DNA from 2 places in the Devosia sp. SL43 genome. Region 1 is predicted to be linked to the other one. Evidence: predicted binding sites of a transcription regulator. Region 1 holds the regulator's gene; the other holds the start of a gene.

Region 1 (7,731 bases):
CAGATGATGCTGCGGCAGGCAATGGCTAGGTCCTGCCAGCGATCGGCAACGCCCAGCCGGCCGCAGTCGATGATCCCGGTGAGGTTAGCGCCATCGGCCATAAGATTGGGCAGGCTGGCATCGCCATGGCAGACGACGAGGTCTTCGGCGGCGGGTCGGTGTGCCAGCAGCCAGTCGAGCACGGCCGTTGCGGTCCAGCCGTCGAAGGCGTCGTCGAAATCGGTTTCGTCCACGAGCCCGGCAGCGACATTGGCAGCGCCGGCTGCAAGTTTGGCATCGAGGGCGTGATCGAAGGGGCAGGTGGCGATGTCGAGGTCGTGCAGGGCGCGAAGGCCGCTCGCCAAGGCTAGGATCAGATCATCGGGCCGGTCCGACAATTGACTGAGGTCGCTGCCGGGCAGGGCGCTCATCAGCAACCAGTGGCAGCCATCCGCATCAAAGGCCTCGCGAACACGGGGCGCCTTGATGGTCGTGGCGGTGGCCAGCCATTGCAGCCGGGCAATGTCGCCGGGCATCTCGCTCAGCAGGTGGATTGGTGCAATCTTGAGAAACACCCGATCGTCACCCTTGTCGGCGCGCCAGACGGTCGCATCGGAGCGGCCGAGCGTGACCTGATGCCAGGACCAGTCCGCCAGATGCGCCAGCCGGGCTGGCAACATAGGGGCGAGGCGAACGATGGAATCGGTCCCCATCAAACTATTTCCCCTCAAGAAGGGCCAAGCAGAGCATGCATCATCCGTTGTGCGCCGGCCGGGTCTTCGATCACAGGCGTCAGGTCCGTCACCTGGTCCAATGAGCCGACAATGGGGAGGGCTTTGAGGAAGGGATCCTCGATTGGTCTTGCCGTCGCCGCGCCGATCTCGTCCACGTTGATCGTCGCGAAGGGACGCTCGTGATACGGCCCAATGACCGGCTCAAACACATCACCGATGCCGTCGGCCCGCTGGCGGTTCGCCAAGGCGAGGTAAGCGGCGGCCAGGGCCTCGCCGCGCTCCTGCCAGTCGGGCGCCACCAGGACGCGTTCCAGCAGGGGCGACAGGGTCGTCGCAATGGGCAGCCTGGCGAATGCGCTGCCAAACCATTTGGGGTAGGGCGCATAGCGACGATCAAGCAGAAAGCCCATGCGCATCACATCACGCACCAGGCGGGCCGCGATGACGCGGGAGCCGATTTCATCTCCCACCATGCCCGTGCGGCCCACGAAGGCCTGCTCTTCGCCGATGCGGCGCCACTGGCAGGCGATCTTGTACAGCCAGATGTCGCGGGGAAAGTAGGACAGGGCCGAACGGACCTTGCCGAGGCGGTCGCCATCGTCATGAAAGACGGCACCCGCCGTGAAGCCGAGAAGGCGTTGCTCGGACAGGCCGAGCCATTGCAGCGGCGTGATCGAATCCACGGACTCAAGGGCCAGACCCCCGGCAAGGCGCGCCTCGATGGTGTGAATTTCGAGGCCGTGCTCTACCGCGCCTGCGGCCCAGCGTCCGCTGGCCGCGGGATGGGGCCGACTGCGCCATTGGATCGGCTCGCCCATAAACTGCCTGGGCGCCTCGGTGGTGAAAGCATCGACCAAGCGATGGGCATGCACATCGAAGTCATCCTGCGAGAGGAAGAGATGCACCCGGGCGCCCCAATTGTGGTCCTGTGACATCTCGTCGTCAAAGCCGAGGAGCTCTGAACCGTAGCCGATCAGCGCGGCCGCATGCTGGAGGTTAGGGGCAGCTGCGTCGAGCCATGGGCAGACGACATCGACGTAGAAGTGGCGCGACAGCTCGATACCCTGCATCATTGCCTCCCAGGTGCGTGTTGCCTTGTCGCAGACTTGACCGTACCGGCCAAGGTCATGGGGCGACTGAGATTGCAGGCATGATTTCCGGATCACACCATCCCGGCGGCCCTATGCTGACGGGAGCGACCATGCTAAACCGCCTCAACTCGAATATCTCGACGGCGGAATCGACAATTGGCCAAATCCGGTATCACCCAGTTCCTCACTGAAATCTTCTCCTGGTGGAGCGGGCAGACCTGGGGGACGCGGCTGTGGATCTGGCGCTTCGGCGACTATGTCGGCAGCGACGAGTTCGGCAACAAATACTACCAGGATCGCAAGGCCGACCGGCGCTATGTGACCTATGCCGGCTATGCCGATGCCTCGACCATTGGCGCGGGCTGGCACGGCTGGATGCACCACCGCACGGACGTCGTTCCCAGCCAGGCCAAGTATGTCGCCAAGGCTTGGGAAAAGCCGCATGAGGCCAACTTGACCGGTACGGCCGCCGCCTATCGCCCGGAAGGCAGCCTGCTCAAATCCGGCGAGCGCCCGCGCGTGACCGGCGATTACGACGCCTGGTCGCCGGAATAAGGACGGCGCCTTGCGCCGCATCGCCCCGTTTTCAATGCTGAAGGGCCTGGCGCTGTCGGCAGCGCTGGCGGTGTCTGGCCTTGTCGTTCCCATTATGGCGCAGCCGATCGCCAACCCGGTGGCGACCTTTGCCGGCCTCGACAAGATCACCGGCCGCATCACCCGCTTCGATGTCTATATCGATGAGACGGTGCTGTTCGGCGCGCTCGAGATCACGCCACGGGCCTGCTACAGCCGCCCGCCAACCGAGACCCAGCGTGTGTCGGCCTTTCTTGAAGTCGACCAGCGCAGCCTGACCGGCACATCCAGGCGCATCTTCACCGGCTGGATGTTCGCCGACAGCCCGGCGCTGAATGCGGTCGACCATGCCGTCTATGATGTGTGGCTGATCGAGTGCAAGGTCAGTTCAGACGTGCCGCCACCGGATGCGCGGGACTAGGCAAACAAAAAGGCCACGCTGGTGCGTGGCCTTGCCTTTCTACATCAATATTTGCGCAGCAACCCGACCAGCCGACCCTGGACCTTGACCCGATCAGGCGGGAAGATGCGGGTTTCGTAGGCCGGGTTGGCGGCTTCGAGGGCAACCGTATTGCCCTTGCGGCGCAGGCGCTTGAGGGTGGCTTCCTCATCATCCACGAGAGCGACGATGATCTCGCCGGTCGAGGCAGCGTCCTGCTTCTTGATGAGCACGGTGTCGCCATCGAAGATGCCGGCGTCGATCATCGAGTCGCCGCGCACTTCGAGCGCATAATGTTCGCCTGATCCCAGCATTTCGGGTGGGACCATGATGGTGTGCGAATGGGTCTGGATGGCCTCGATCGGCGTACCGGCCGCGATGCGGCCCATGACCGGAATGGCGATCGGACGGGCATAGTCGTCCATGGATGTCACGCGGGATGGCGGTGACGCCACCTTGCCCAGATTGCCTTCGATCACCGATGGCTCGAAGCGCGCCTTGCGGCCGCCGAGCGACGGGTTCATCGAGTCCGGCAGCTTCACCACTTCGAGGGCTCGCGCCCGATTGGGCAGGCGTCGGATGAAGCCGCGTTCTTCCAGCGCCGTGATAAGCCGGTGAATGCCCGACTTGGACGCCAGATCGAGCGCATCCTTCATCTCGTCGAACGATGGCGGGATGCCGCTTTCCTTCATCCGTTCGTGGATGAACATCAGCAGCTCGTGTTGTTTGCGCGTTAGCATGGGCCCCTCGGGGAGAGAATCGGAACGTAGGCAGAACAGTTATACTTGTTCTAGTTATGTTCTGCAATATCCCAAGAAACACCGCGTAGTAGATGCCGCCGATATCAGAAGGCGTCGATGGGGCGGGCTTCGACGATCGTTCCGGCGGCCTGGCCGGGATCGTTTTCCGGCTGGACGATCAGCATGTCGGCATGGGCTAGGGACGAGGTGTGGCCGCTATCGGTCTGGGAGATGGGCTGCAGCTCGGGGCCCGAGGGCGTGTGGACGAGCTGGGCGCGCATGAAGTGGCGGCGGGCGGTGTTGGGCGGCGTCGGGCTGGCCAGCGGCAACTGCCAGGCTTGCGGTTCGGCATGGCCCAGCCAGTGCCGCAAAGCCGGCTTGATGAAGACATGGGCGGTGACAAGGGCCGAGACGGGATTGCCCGGCAGGCCGAAGATCAGCGTCTTGCCGCGGGTGCCGAACATCAGCGGTTTGCCCGGGCGCATGTTGATGCGCCAGAAATCGACGCCGACTCCCAGTTCGACGAGCAGCTGCTGGACGATGTCGTGATCGCCGACGCTGGCGCCACCGGTGGTGATGACGATGTCGGGCTCGGTGGCGAAGATGGCGGTCAACTTGGCGCGGAGGTGATCGCGGTCGTCGCGGGCAATGCCATGGTCGACGATCTCTTCCGCATAGGGGGCGAGGAGCGGCGCGAGGCCGATGCTGTTGGAGGCGACGATCTGGTCGGGGCCGAGGGGGGAGCCGGGGAGCACGAGTTCGTCGCCGGTGGCCAGGATGGCGATGCGCGGCCGCCGGGCGACGGTGAGGTGGGCGGCATTGGCGGCGGCGGCCACGGCGATCTGCATGGGGGTGAGGCGGGTGCCGGCAGCGAGCAGTTCCTGACCGGTAGCGAAGTCGTTACCCCTAGGGCGGACGCTGTGGCCAAGGCGGGCAGGGGCGGTGAAGCTGACGAAGCCGTCGGCGGCGCGGGCTTCTTCCTGCATGATCACGGTATCGGAGCCGGTTGGCAGCGGCGCGCCGGTGAAGATGCGGACGGCCAGGCCGGGCTCGACGGTGCCCTCGAAGCCCATGCCGGCTTGCGAGGTGCCGATGACGGCGAGGCGGTGCCCGTCCACCACATCGGCGGCGCGCATGGCGTAGCCGTCCATGGCGCTGGCATTGAAGGGGGGCTGGTCGTGGGTGGCTATGACGGGCTCGAGCAGGACGCGGCCGATGGCTTCGGTCAGCGGTACTGTCTCCGCCTGCGACGTCGGCACTCGGTCAAGAATGGCGGCGATGGCGTCGTCGACCGGGAGCAGGCTCATGCGCGGACGAAGTCGCCAGACTTGCCGCCGGATTTTTCCAGCAGGCAGATGTCGGTCACCACCATGGCGCGGTCGATGGCCTTGGCCATGTCGTAGAGCGTGAGCGCAGCCGTGGAGGCAGCGACGAGCGCTTCCATCTCGACGCCGGTCTGGCCTGTGGTTTCGGCGGTGGCGTGTATCAGGATCGCCTCGGTGCCATCCGCTTCGATCTCGACGCTGACCTTGGTCAGGGGGATGGGATGGCAGAGCGGGATCAGGTCGGATGTCTTCTTGGCGGCCATGATGCCGGCGATGCGGGCCACAGCAAGAGCGTCGCCCTTCTTGAGGCCGCCGGCCATGATGGTGGCGACGGTTTCGGGCCGGGCGACGATGCGGGCCTGGGCCACCGCGCGGCGACGCGTAACCGCCTTGTCACCGATATCGACGATATGGGCTTCGCCCTTGGCGTTGAGATGGGTCAGGCCTGCGGCCATCAGCGGACGGCCTGCGGGGCGCCCATCAACAGGGCGCGGGTAGCGGCTGTGACGTCCTCCTGGCGCATCAGGCTTTCGCCGACGAGGAAGGTGCCGATGCCGGCGCGCTGGTCGAGCATCACGACATGGTCATGATTGACGATGCCGCTCTCGCTGACCAGCAGCGTGCTTTTCGGCACGCCTATGGCCAGGTTCACCGAGGTTTCGAGCGTGGTCTCGAAGGTGCGCAGGTTGCGGTTGTTGATGCCGATGAACTCCGCGCCAAGCGCCACGGCGCGATCGAGCTCGGTTTGGTCGTGCACTTCGACCAGCGCGTCCATCTTCCACTCTTCGGCGGCGTCGAGCAGGTAGCGGGCGACGTCGTCACCCACGGCAGCGAGAATGATAAGGATGCAGTCTGCGCCCCAGGCGCGGGCTTCGGCGACCTGGTAGGTCTCGAAGAGGAAGTCCTTGCGCAGCACGGGGAGCTGAGTGGCAGCGCGGGCCTCGATCAGATAGCTGGGCGAGCCCTGGAAGCTGGGGCGATCGGTGAGCACGGAGAGGCAGGCGGCGCCTGCCAGTTCGTAGGACCGGGCAATCTCGGACGGATTGAAATCGGCGCGGATCAGGCCCTTGGACGGGCTTGCCTTCTTCACCTCGGCGATCAGGGCATATTTGCCCTGGGCGCGCTTGGCCTTGATGGCTTTGACGAAGCCCCGCGTCGGCGGCTGATCATGCGCCTGCGCCACCACTTCGGCCCAGGGGCGCATGGATTTGGCGGCGGCGATTTCCTCGCGCTTATAGGCTTCGATCTGCTTGAGGATGTCGGTCATCAATCTCGTCCGTTGGATACCGCCACGAGGTGGGCGAGGGTCTGCTTGGCCTTGCCTGAATCAATGGCGGCGCGCGCCAGGGCAATGCCGGTGTCTATGGTGTCTACACGGTCCGCCACGAACAAGGCTGCGGCGCTGTTGAGCAGGACGATATCACGGTAGGCGCCGGGCGCACCATCGAGCAGGGCCGTCAGGGCCAGCGCATTGTCGGCCGGATCGCCGCCGCGCAGGTCGTCGAGCGTGGCGCGGGGCAGGCCGAACTGCTCGGGGCTGATCTCGAACGTGGTGAGGCTCCCGCCCGCGATCTGGGCAACATGCGTCGGCCCTGTCGTGGTAATTTCGTCAAGGCCATCACTGCCATGGACAACCCAGGCTTTGACGGCCCGGTTGGCCAGCAAGGCCGCGGCCACGGGCTCGACCCATTGTTCGTCATAGACGCCGAGCAGGTAGCGGCGGACGCCGGCCGGGTTGGATTGTGGACCAAGCAGGTTGAACAGTGTGCGCGTGCCCATTTCGGCGCGTGACGGGCCGACATGCTTCATCGCCGGGTGGTGACTGGGCGCGAACATGAAGCCGATGCTGGCCTTGTCGATCGAGGCGCCTATCTGCTCCGGGGTCAGGTCGAGCTTGACGCCAAGCGCTTCCAGCACCTGCGATGCGCCAGATTTGGACGACAAGGCGCGATTGCCATGCTTGGCCACGGGAACGCCCGATGCGGCAACCACGATGGCGCTGGCGGTGGATATATTGAGCGTGCCGGCACCATCGCCGCCGGTGCCGACGATGTCGATGGCGTGTTCGGGGGCCGAAACCGGGACCATCTGCTCGCGCAGGATCGAGACGGCCGCAGCGATCTCGACCACAGTCTCGCCCTTGACGCGCATACCCATCAGGAAGGCGCCGATCTGGCTGGGCGTTGCTTCGCCCGCCATGATGACGCGCATGACGCCGCGCATTTCCTCGCCGGTCAGGTCGCGGCGGTCGGCGATCTTGTGGAGGGCTGCCTTGATATCCATCACGCTGCTCGCTTCTGGTTGAAGTCGCGGGCGAGGTTCAGGAAGTTCTGCAGCAGGGCATGGCCGTTTTCGCTGGCAATGCTTTCGGGGTGGAACTGCACGCCGTGGACTGGCAGCGTCTTGTGCTGCATGCCCATGATCAGGCCGTCAGCGGTTGTGGCCGTGACTTCGAGCGTCGCGGGCAGGGTGTCCTGCTTGACGATCAGCGAGTGATAGCGTGTCGCTTCGAAATCGTTGTTGAGGCCGCGGAACAGGCCCTTGCCGGTATGGTGGATCTTGCTGGTCTTGCCATGCACCAGGTGCGGCGCGCGGATCACGTCGCCGCCCATGGCCTGACCGATGGCCTGGTGGCCGAGGCAGACCCCCAGGATCGGTGTGGTGGAGGCGAAGCGCTCGATGAGTGCCAGGCAGATGCCGGCCTCATTCGGCGTGCAGGGACCGGGCGACAGCACGATGGCGTCGGGCGCCATGGCCGCGACTTCGTCGAGGGTGATCTTGTCGTTGCGGTGCACCGTGATATCGGCGCCGAGTTCGCCCAGGAAGTGGACGAGATTGTAGGTAAAGCTG
Region 2 (7,731 bases), 2.1 Mb from region 1:
CGGAGAACGGCGCCCGGCGCCTGTGGGAACTCCTTCACACCGAGGAATTCGTGCCGACGCTGGGCACCTTCACCGGCAATCAGGCGGTGCAACAGGTCAAGGCGGGCCTCAAGGCCATCTACCTCTCCGGCTGGCAGGTGGCTGCCGATGCCAATACCTCGGGCAATATGTATCCTGATCAGAGTCTCTACCCGGTCGATAGCGTTCCCTCGGTGGTCAAGCGCATAAACAAGGCTCTGCAGCGTGCCGACCAGATCCAGACCATGGAACAGGCCGACGGCATCGCCACCACCGATCTCGATTTCTTCGTGCCCATCATTGCCGATGCCGAGGCCGGTTTCGGTGGCGCGCTCAACGTGTTCGAGCTGATGAAGGCGATGATCGAAGCGGGCGCGGCGGCGGTGCATTTTGAGGATCAGCTGGCCAGCGAGAAGAAATGCGGCCACCTTGGGGGCAAGGTGCTGGTGCCGACCAGCCAGTTCATCCGCACCCTCAATGCGGCGCGGCTGGCCGCCGACGTGATGGGCGTGCCCACGCTGATCATGGCCCGCACCGATGCCGAAGCGGCCCGCCTCATCACCTCCGATATCGACGATTATGATGCCCCCTTCGTCACCGACGAGCGCACGCCTGAAGGCTTCTACAAGCTCAAGGGCGGCATTGACGCGGCCATCGCCCGCGGCATTGCCTATGCGCCCTATGCCGACCTGATCTGGTGCGAAACGTCAAAGCCCGACCTAGCCGAGGCCCGGAAATTCGCCGAAGCGGTGCGCAAGGTGCATCCCGAGCAGATGCTGGCCTACAATTGCTCACCCAGCTTCAACTGGGCCAAGCATATGGACGAGGCCGCCATGGCCAGTTTCCAGCGCGAAATTGCCGCCATGGGCTACAAGTACCAGTTCATCACCCTGGCCGGCTTCCACAACCTGAGCCTCACCACGTTCGAACTGGCCCGCGCCTACAAGGCCGATGGCATGGCCGGCTATTCCCGCCTGCAACAGGCCGAATTCGCCGCCGAAAAGCACGGCTTCTCTGCAGTACGGCATCAGCGGGAAGTCGGCACCAGCTATTTCGACGCGGTGTCGATGGCTGTCAGCGACGGCAAGAGCGCGACCACGGCGATGGGGGAATCAACCGAGACCGCGCAGTTCCACTAGAAGCCGGGCACGGCGGCGCCGAGCCAACCGAAGGCCAGCGCCGCCAGCCCTAGCGTATGCAGCAATGCAATCGTCCAGGTCATCGCCACGAACCGCGGCTTCACCGTCTTGTGGCGATAGACTTCCTGCGCCGACAGCCCGCCGATAATGCCGCCGAACAGGTCGACCACATGCAGGTTGGTCTCGCTCACCCGCCAGCTGCCGTTCAGGGCGTAGAGCTTGTCGAAGCGATAGAGCAAAGCTGAGGCCGCGCCCATCAGTGCATAGATGCCGCCCAGCCAGACCGGCGCTTGCCCGGTGCCGATCGCCCACAGGATCAGCAGCGTCATGATCGTCGCCGCGCCGGTGCGCAGCCCCAGCTTGAAGCGCGAGACGCCGTCCGGCATGCGCTTGACATCGCGCATGGTTGGCGCGGCGATCGGAGCCGATGCGGAGACCCGCACATTGACAGCGGCGGGTCGGCCATTGCGACCCTTGGCAATCTCGAAGTTCAGGGTATCGCCGAGGCGTGGCCGGCCCTGGTCGGGCGCCAGCTTGGAAATATGGACGTAATAGTCATGCCCAGCCTCGTCGCGCACGAAGCCGAAGCCGCCCTTATTGTTCCACTGTACGAGTTCGCCCGAACGTTGCATCGTCAATCTGTTGGCCTCTGGTCAACGTGTTGACCGCTGACGATGACATTTATGCGGCGAGCGTTAACGCGGTCTGAGCGGCGCCATACGGTTGCGCCCAATCGGGTTAGAATTCGCCGCCGGAACGGATTCACGTGAAACACTTATCCACAGGCTTATGCACAGCCGGAAGCCCTGATGGCGTGATCACCGCATCAGTATTCGCGGCGGCTAGAACAATGCCCGCTTGAGGGGCAGCTTGATGGGCGCGGGGAAGCCCGTCGCCAAATCCTGCCAGAACCGGTCATGCAGCGGGTCGGGGAACACATAGCCCTCCGGCAGGCTATTCCGCGCAAACCAGCCCGCCTCGATGATGGATTCGCCCTCGGCCGGATTGCTGTCGACATCGATCACGCCCGAGACATAGCGGGCGAGGAACCAGAACTTGATCATCCTCTCGCTGTCGTCGATCAGCTCATCGATATAGGCCAGCGGTCCGGCCGCGATCACCAGCCCGGTCTCCTCCAGCGCCTCGCGCTCGGCCGCATCAGCCAGCTCTTCGCCACCCTCGACACCCCCACCCGGCGGCGCCCAGAAATCATGCAGTCCGGCCCGAAAATGCCGCACGAGCAGGATTTTGCCGTCATGCACGGTCAGCACGCCGGCTGAAATACGATGGCGCATATGGGGCTCCTGGTGTTGAGATGGGTTGCTTGGTGACCACAAATGCCGTTCCCGAGCCGGTTGCCTTACGGCGGTACTGTCACCATGTTCGACCAGTCACCTTCACGCAATCCCGGCGGGACCATCATGACGGAACGCGCCGGCGCCTCCTTCGAGGAGGCGGATGTTGTCGAGAACTACGTGTTCCGTCCACCGTATCCCGACGCCATCTTTGCCAGGCTTGCCGAGATATCCCCCGCCCGGGTGGCAGCGCTGGATATCGGTTGCGGACCCGGCAAGGTGGCGCGGCCCCTTACCCGGCTTTTCGGCAGCGTCACCGCCGTGGATCCTTCGAGCAACATGATCGCGCTAGGCCGATCGCTGCCGGGTGGCGACGCCGCCAATATCGAGTGGATCGAGGGTTTCGCCGAGGAGTTTCCGATAGGGGAGCGCCGTTTCGACCTGACCGTCGCGGCCGCAAGCATTCACTGGATGGATCACCAGCGGCTCTTCCCCCGCTTGGCACAACATGGTCGGCCGGGCCACATCATAGCGGTTGTTTCGGGTGACGATGCTTTCGAGCCACCCTGGCGGGACGAGTGGCTCGCCTTCCTGCAACGCTGGGTGCCGAGGATTACCGGCGAGCAGTACGACCCCGCGACAAAGACACCAATCTGGGACAGCTATCGCAGCGGCCTCGACATTCTTGGGGACGAGTATTTTATCTCGGACGCGTTCGAGCAAAGCGTTGCCGACTTCATCGGCTGCCAGCACTCGCGCGATACCTTCGCCTCATCGAGGTTGGGCCCAAACATTGCGGACTTTGACCGAGAGCTTGAGGCAATCCTGCAGCCTCATGCAGACAAAGGACGCCTGACCTATCAGGTGCGCACCAGGCTGGTCTGGGGCACGATTCGGTCTGCCATCTCCTAAGCCGTCCCGAAATTGATTCGATAGCTCAGCGCTTCCGCAATATGCGGCCGTGCCACGCGATCGACCCCTGCCAGGTCGGCCAGCGTGCGGGCCACCTTGAGGACACGGTGATAAGCGCGGGCCGAGAGGTTGAAGCGCTCGGCGGCTTGCAGCAGCAGGCTCTGGCTCTCCTTGTCCGGGTTGACCACCGCCTCGATCAGCGTCGAGCCGGCCTGGGCATTGGTGAAGATATCGCCGGCGCCGTGTTCGGCATAGCGCTGGCGCTGGCGTTCGCGGGCCAGAGCCACCCGCTCGGCCACGGTGGCCGAGCTCTCCGCTGCTGCCGATGGCGCGATCATGTCGGCGGCGGTCACCGCGGGGACGTCAATGCGAATATCGATGCGGTCGAGGAACGGCCCCGAGACGCGGCTCTGGTAGTCGTCGGCGCAAGCCTTGCCGCGACGGCAAGTGTGGCCCGGTGTGCCGGCCAGTCCGCATTTGCACGGATTCATCGCCGCGATCAGCTGCACGCGGCTGGGATAGCTCACCCGCGCATTGGCCCGCGCGATCACGGTCTCGCCCGCTTCGAGCGGCTGGCGCAGGCTGTCGAGCACATTGGGCTGGAACTCCGGTAGCTCGTCGAGAAACAGCACGCCATTATGCGCCAGGCTCACTTCGCCCGGACGCACCCTCAGGCCACCACCGACCAGCGCCGCCATCGAGGCCGAGTGATGCGGCGCACGGAATGGCCGCCGATCGGAAATCGCCCCGCCGGCCAGTTCCCCGGCGATCGACTGGATCATCGAGATATCGAGCAGCTCGCGCGGATTGAGCGGCGGCAGGATCGACGGCAGTCGCGCCGCCAGCATGGATTTTCCGGCGCCGGGTGGACCGATCATGAGCAGGTTATGCCCACCGGCCGCCGCCACTTCGAGCGCCCGCCGGGCCACGAGCTGCCCCCTGACATCGCTGAGATCGGGCAGCCCTGTATTGGGCAGGTGCTTGCGCGGCGCCGGCCGCGTCGCCAGCTGATGGCCGGTCAGGTGATTGACCAGCGCCAGCAGACTATCCGCCGCGACGATATCGAGATGTTCGCCCGCCCAGGCCGCTTCCGGCCCCGAAGACGCCGGGCAGATCAGCCCCAGGTCGCGCCCCTGCGCCGCGATGGCGGCCGGCAGGATGCCGCCGACATGGGCCAGCCGCCCGTCGAGCCCCAATTCGCCCAGCGCCAGATAGCCATCAAGCGCATCCTGCGGGATAGCCCCGATGGCGGCCATGATGCCCAGCGCGATGGGCAGATCGTAATGGCTGCCCTCCTTGGGCAGATCGGCCGGCGCCAGGTTGACGGTGATGCGCTTGGGCGGCACGCCCAGCCCCGAGGCGACGAGGGCGGCGCGCACCCGCTCGCCCGATTCCTTGACCGCCTTGTCGGGCAGGCCGACCAGCACGAAGGCCGGATAGCCCGGCACGATCTGCACCTGCACATCGACCGGCACCGCTTCGATGCCTTGAAACGCCACGGTGGCAACGCGGGTGACCATGCCCAATTCCCCAAGCCTGGGGCGAGATTAGCAAACCGGATTGAGAACGTAAAGCGAACAAAATACGGCCTGTTAACCACGCGGTTTGCCACAAAGGTAAACCTAATCCTCCATTAACCGCCCCATGTTGAATCAAAGGCTCATTTTGTATTTGCGTAGAGTTCTGCCCGATGCGTTTCAGCCGGCCGTTTCCCTTGTTTTCCGCGATCGCAAAGGGAACTTTGTCGGCCATGCTGGCCGTGGTGCTGGTGGCCTGTTCATCAGGCGGCGGGCTCTATGGTCCCATCCAGGGCGATAATCGCCCGCATGCCGGCGTCGACCGGGCGCGTGGCCTGCCCATCCAGGGCATCGACGTGGCGCGCTACCAGGAAAACATCGATTTCCGCCAGGCCTTCGCCTCGGGCATCCATTTCGTGTTCATGAAGGCCACCGAGGGCCGCGACTACATCGACCCCAATTTCCGCGTGAACTGGCAACGCGCCCGCGATGCCGGCATGCCGCGCGGCGCCTATCACTTCATGACCTGGTGCTCGCTGGCCTCCGAACAGGCGGCCTGGTTCATCGCCAATGTGCCCAACGATCCCGATGCGCTGCCACCGGTACTCGATCTCGAATGGAACAACCATTCGAGCTGCAAGACCAAGCCAAGTCGCGCCGATGCGCTCGAAAAGATCCGCTACATGCTCGACGCCATGGAGCGGCATACCGGCAAGCTGCCGATCATCTATACCGACATGAACTTCCACCGCGACGTCCTCAATGGCGAATATTTCCCCAATGCCTTCTGGCTGCGCTCCACCGCTGCCGAGCCGCATGAGCGCTATTCCAACCGCACCTGGACCTTCTGGCAGTGGACGCAGACCGGCGTCGTGCGCGGCGTGCGCGGCGAGGTCGACCGCAATGCCTTCTATGGCAGCCAGAATGACTGGATCACCTTCCTGCTCACCGGCTGCGATCCGCGCGCCATTGCTTCGCTTGGCCCGACCGGTCGCTGCCAATCGGCCAAGTAGGCTATTTGTCAATCAAACCGGGGACTTGCCAGCCCTTGGCGGCAGGTCTAGCCTCGCGCCAGCATTGATCCGGGCCATCAGGCCCGCAGCGAGGAGGACAGGACATGGCCAAAGGTCAGATGAAGAGCAACAAGGAAGCCAAGAAGCCGAAAAAGGACAAGCTCGCCGCCGCCAAGCCGATCACCGGCCTGGGTTCGGGCAGCGCCGGCAACTCCGCCAAGAAGTAAGCTGCTCGATCCCGTTGCGCCTTCGTCATTGCCCGGCTCGACCGGGCAATTTCATTTTACGCTCCTGCTCCCCTTAACCACGGCGTCATTCCCGCGAAAGCGGGAATCCATCCTTTTCGGCAGCCGTGAAGAAGAGTGGATTCCCGCCTTCGCGGGAATGACTCGGTGGATGGGGACAGGCCAGGGCTTAGCCTAGTTGGCCACTGCAGACAGGGGCAGCAACGTCTCCGAGCGCGCGACTGTAACGTTGCTGGAGCTGGCAGCCAGCATGGCAAGGATCAACAGGGTCAGTACCGCCGCTACACGCATCTTTCGTCCTCGAACGAGGTCTCTTGCAGCGTGTTTGCGCCTCCGCGCCGGCAGGGTCAATGCCAGCGTTAAGATTTGATTAACATAGCAATTTTACGAAATTTTCACGGCTCAGGCGGCGCCCGACAACAGCCCGCTGGCCTTGACCCCGTCGAAGACGAACTGCACGGCCAGGGCCGCCAGCAGGATACCCACGACGCGTGACACCACGGCCAGCCCGGTCACCCCGAGCAGCCGCTGGATCGGGATGGCGACCAGCAGCGTCAGCCAGGCCAGGAACAGGATCACCACGATGGCGATCAGCACGGCCCAGAATTCGGCCGGATTGTGCGTCCCCGTCGTCAGCAGGATCACCGCGCTGATGGCGCCCGGACCGGCCAACAGCGGCATGGCCAGCGGAAACACCGCGATATCGTCGCGCGAGCGCGCCTCAACCTCTTCCTGATCGGTAATGTCGGTGCCGCCGGAATGGCGGGCGAACACCATGTCGATGGCGATCAAAAACAGCAGCAAGCCACCGGCCGTGCGCAGGGCCGGAATGGTGATGCCGAAGATTTCGAGAATCGGATTACCCAGCAGGGCGAACAGCAGCAGGATCACCCCGGCGATGATCACGCCGCGCGTGGCGAAGGCAAAGCGCTGCTGGGCCGTATTGCGCTTGGTCAGCGCCGCGAAGATGAAGGCGATATCAGCCACGCCCACAGTGGCAAACAGGGTCGCGAAAGCGACGAGGAATGTGGTGGTGGGCATGTGACGCGCGGCTCCGGTTTCCACCACCACTACGGCATTTGCGCGCCGAGGCCAATTGCCAGCGCGCGATACGCAACCTAGGCTCGCTCGGTCCACCGAGGAGCCCGTCGCATGCCCGATCCGTCTGCCATCCGCGGCATCCTGTTCGACAAGGATGGCACCCTGATCGACTTCAACCAGACATGGTTCGGCATCATCATGACGCTGGCCCGCAGCATTGCCGATGATGACGAGGCGGCGGCACGCGCGCTGGCCGAGCAGGGCGGCTATGACTGGCAGCAGCAGCGTTTCGTCGGCGGCTCGGTGGTCGCGGCCGGTACGGTCGCTGACCTGGTCGATCTCTGGCACCCCAACCTGCCGGCCGCCGATCGCACAGCCCGCATTGCCGGCTATAACGACGTGGCCGTCGACGAAGGCAGCCGCCGCGCCGCCGGCATTGCCGGTCTCGATCACACACTCGAAACGCTTGTCGCGCGCGGCTTCCAGCTCGGCATCGCCACCAATGATTCGGAAGCCGGAGCCCGCGCCACCGCCACGGCGCTTGCCCTCAC

Evidence for each region. The regulator LexA, encoded in region 1, represses DNA repair genes until DNA is damaged. The targets are predictions, from matches to a motif close to TGTTCNNNNTGTGTTCNG.
Region 2: a site for LexA is predicted at 4,927-4,944, ahead of IM737_RS13200 (YifB family Mg chelatase-like AAA ATPase). Genes of this name have one in related genera too.

What each region holds. Positions count from the first base shown of each region.
Region 1 is NZ_CP063401.1:539,462-547,192, reverse strand. It holds gene IM737_RS02695 (APH(3') family aminoglycoside O-phosphotransferase) at 1-692, opposite strand, end outside; gene IM737_RS02690 (DUF4037 domain-containing protein) at 707-1,783, opposite strand; gene IM737_RS02685 (NADH:ubiquinone oxidoreductase subunit NDUFA12) at 1,976-2,359, shown strand; gene IM737_RS02680 (DUF2155 domain-containing protein) at 2,370-2,798, shown strand; gene lexA (transcriptional repressor LexA) at 2,843-3,556, opposite strand; gene IM737_RS20915 (molybdopterin molybdotransferase MoeA) at 3,661-4,863, opposite strand; gene moaC (cyclic pyranopterin monophosphate synthase MoaC) at 4,860-5,336, opposite strand; gene trpC (indole-3-glycerol phosphate synthase TrpC) at 5,336-6,148, opposite strand; gene trpD (anthranilate phosphoribosyltransferase) at 6,148-7,167, opposite strand; gene IM737_RS02645 (anthranilate synthase component II) at 7,164-7,731, opposite strand, start outside.
Region 2 is NZ_CP063401.1:2,674,584-2,682,314, reverse strand. It holds gene aceA (isocitrate lyase) at 1-1,157, shown strand, start outside; gene IM737_RS13215 (DUF1294 domain-containing protein) at 1,154-1,789, opposite strand; gene IM737_RS13210 (NUDIX domain-containing protein) at 2,000-2,452, opposite strand; gene IM737_RS13205 (class I SAM-dependent methyltransferase) at 2,495-3,364, shown strand; gene IM737_RS13200 (YifB family Mg chelatase-like AAA ATPase) at 3,361-4,884, opposite strand; gene IM737_RS13195 (glycoside hydrolase family 25 protein) at 5,055-5,894, shown strand; gene IM737_RS20960 (hypothetical protein) at 5,999-6,121, shown strand; gene IM737_RS13190 (MarC family protein) at 6,542-7,180, opposite strand; gene IM737_RS13185 (HAD family hydrolase) at 7,292-7,731, shown strand, end outside.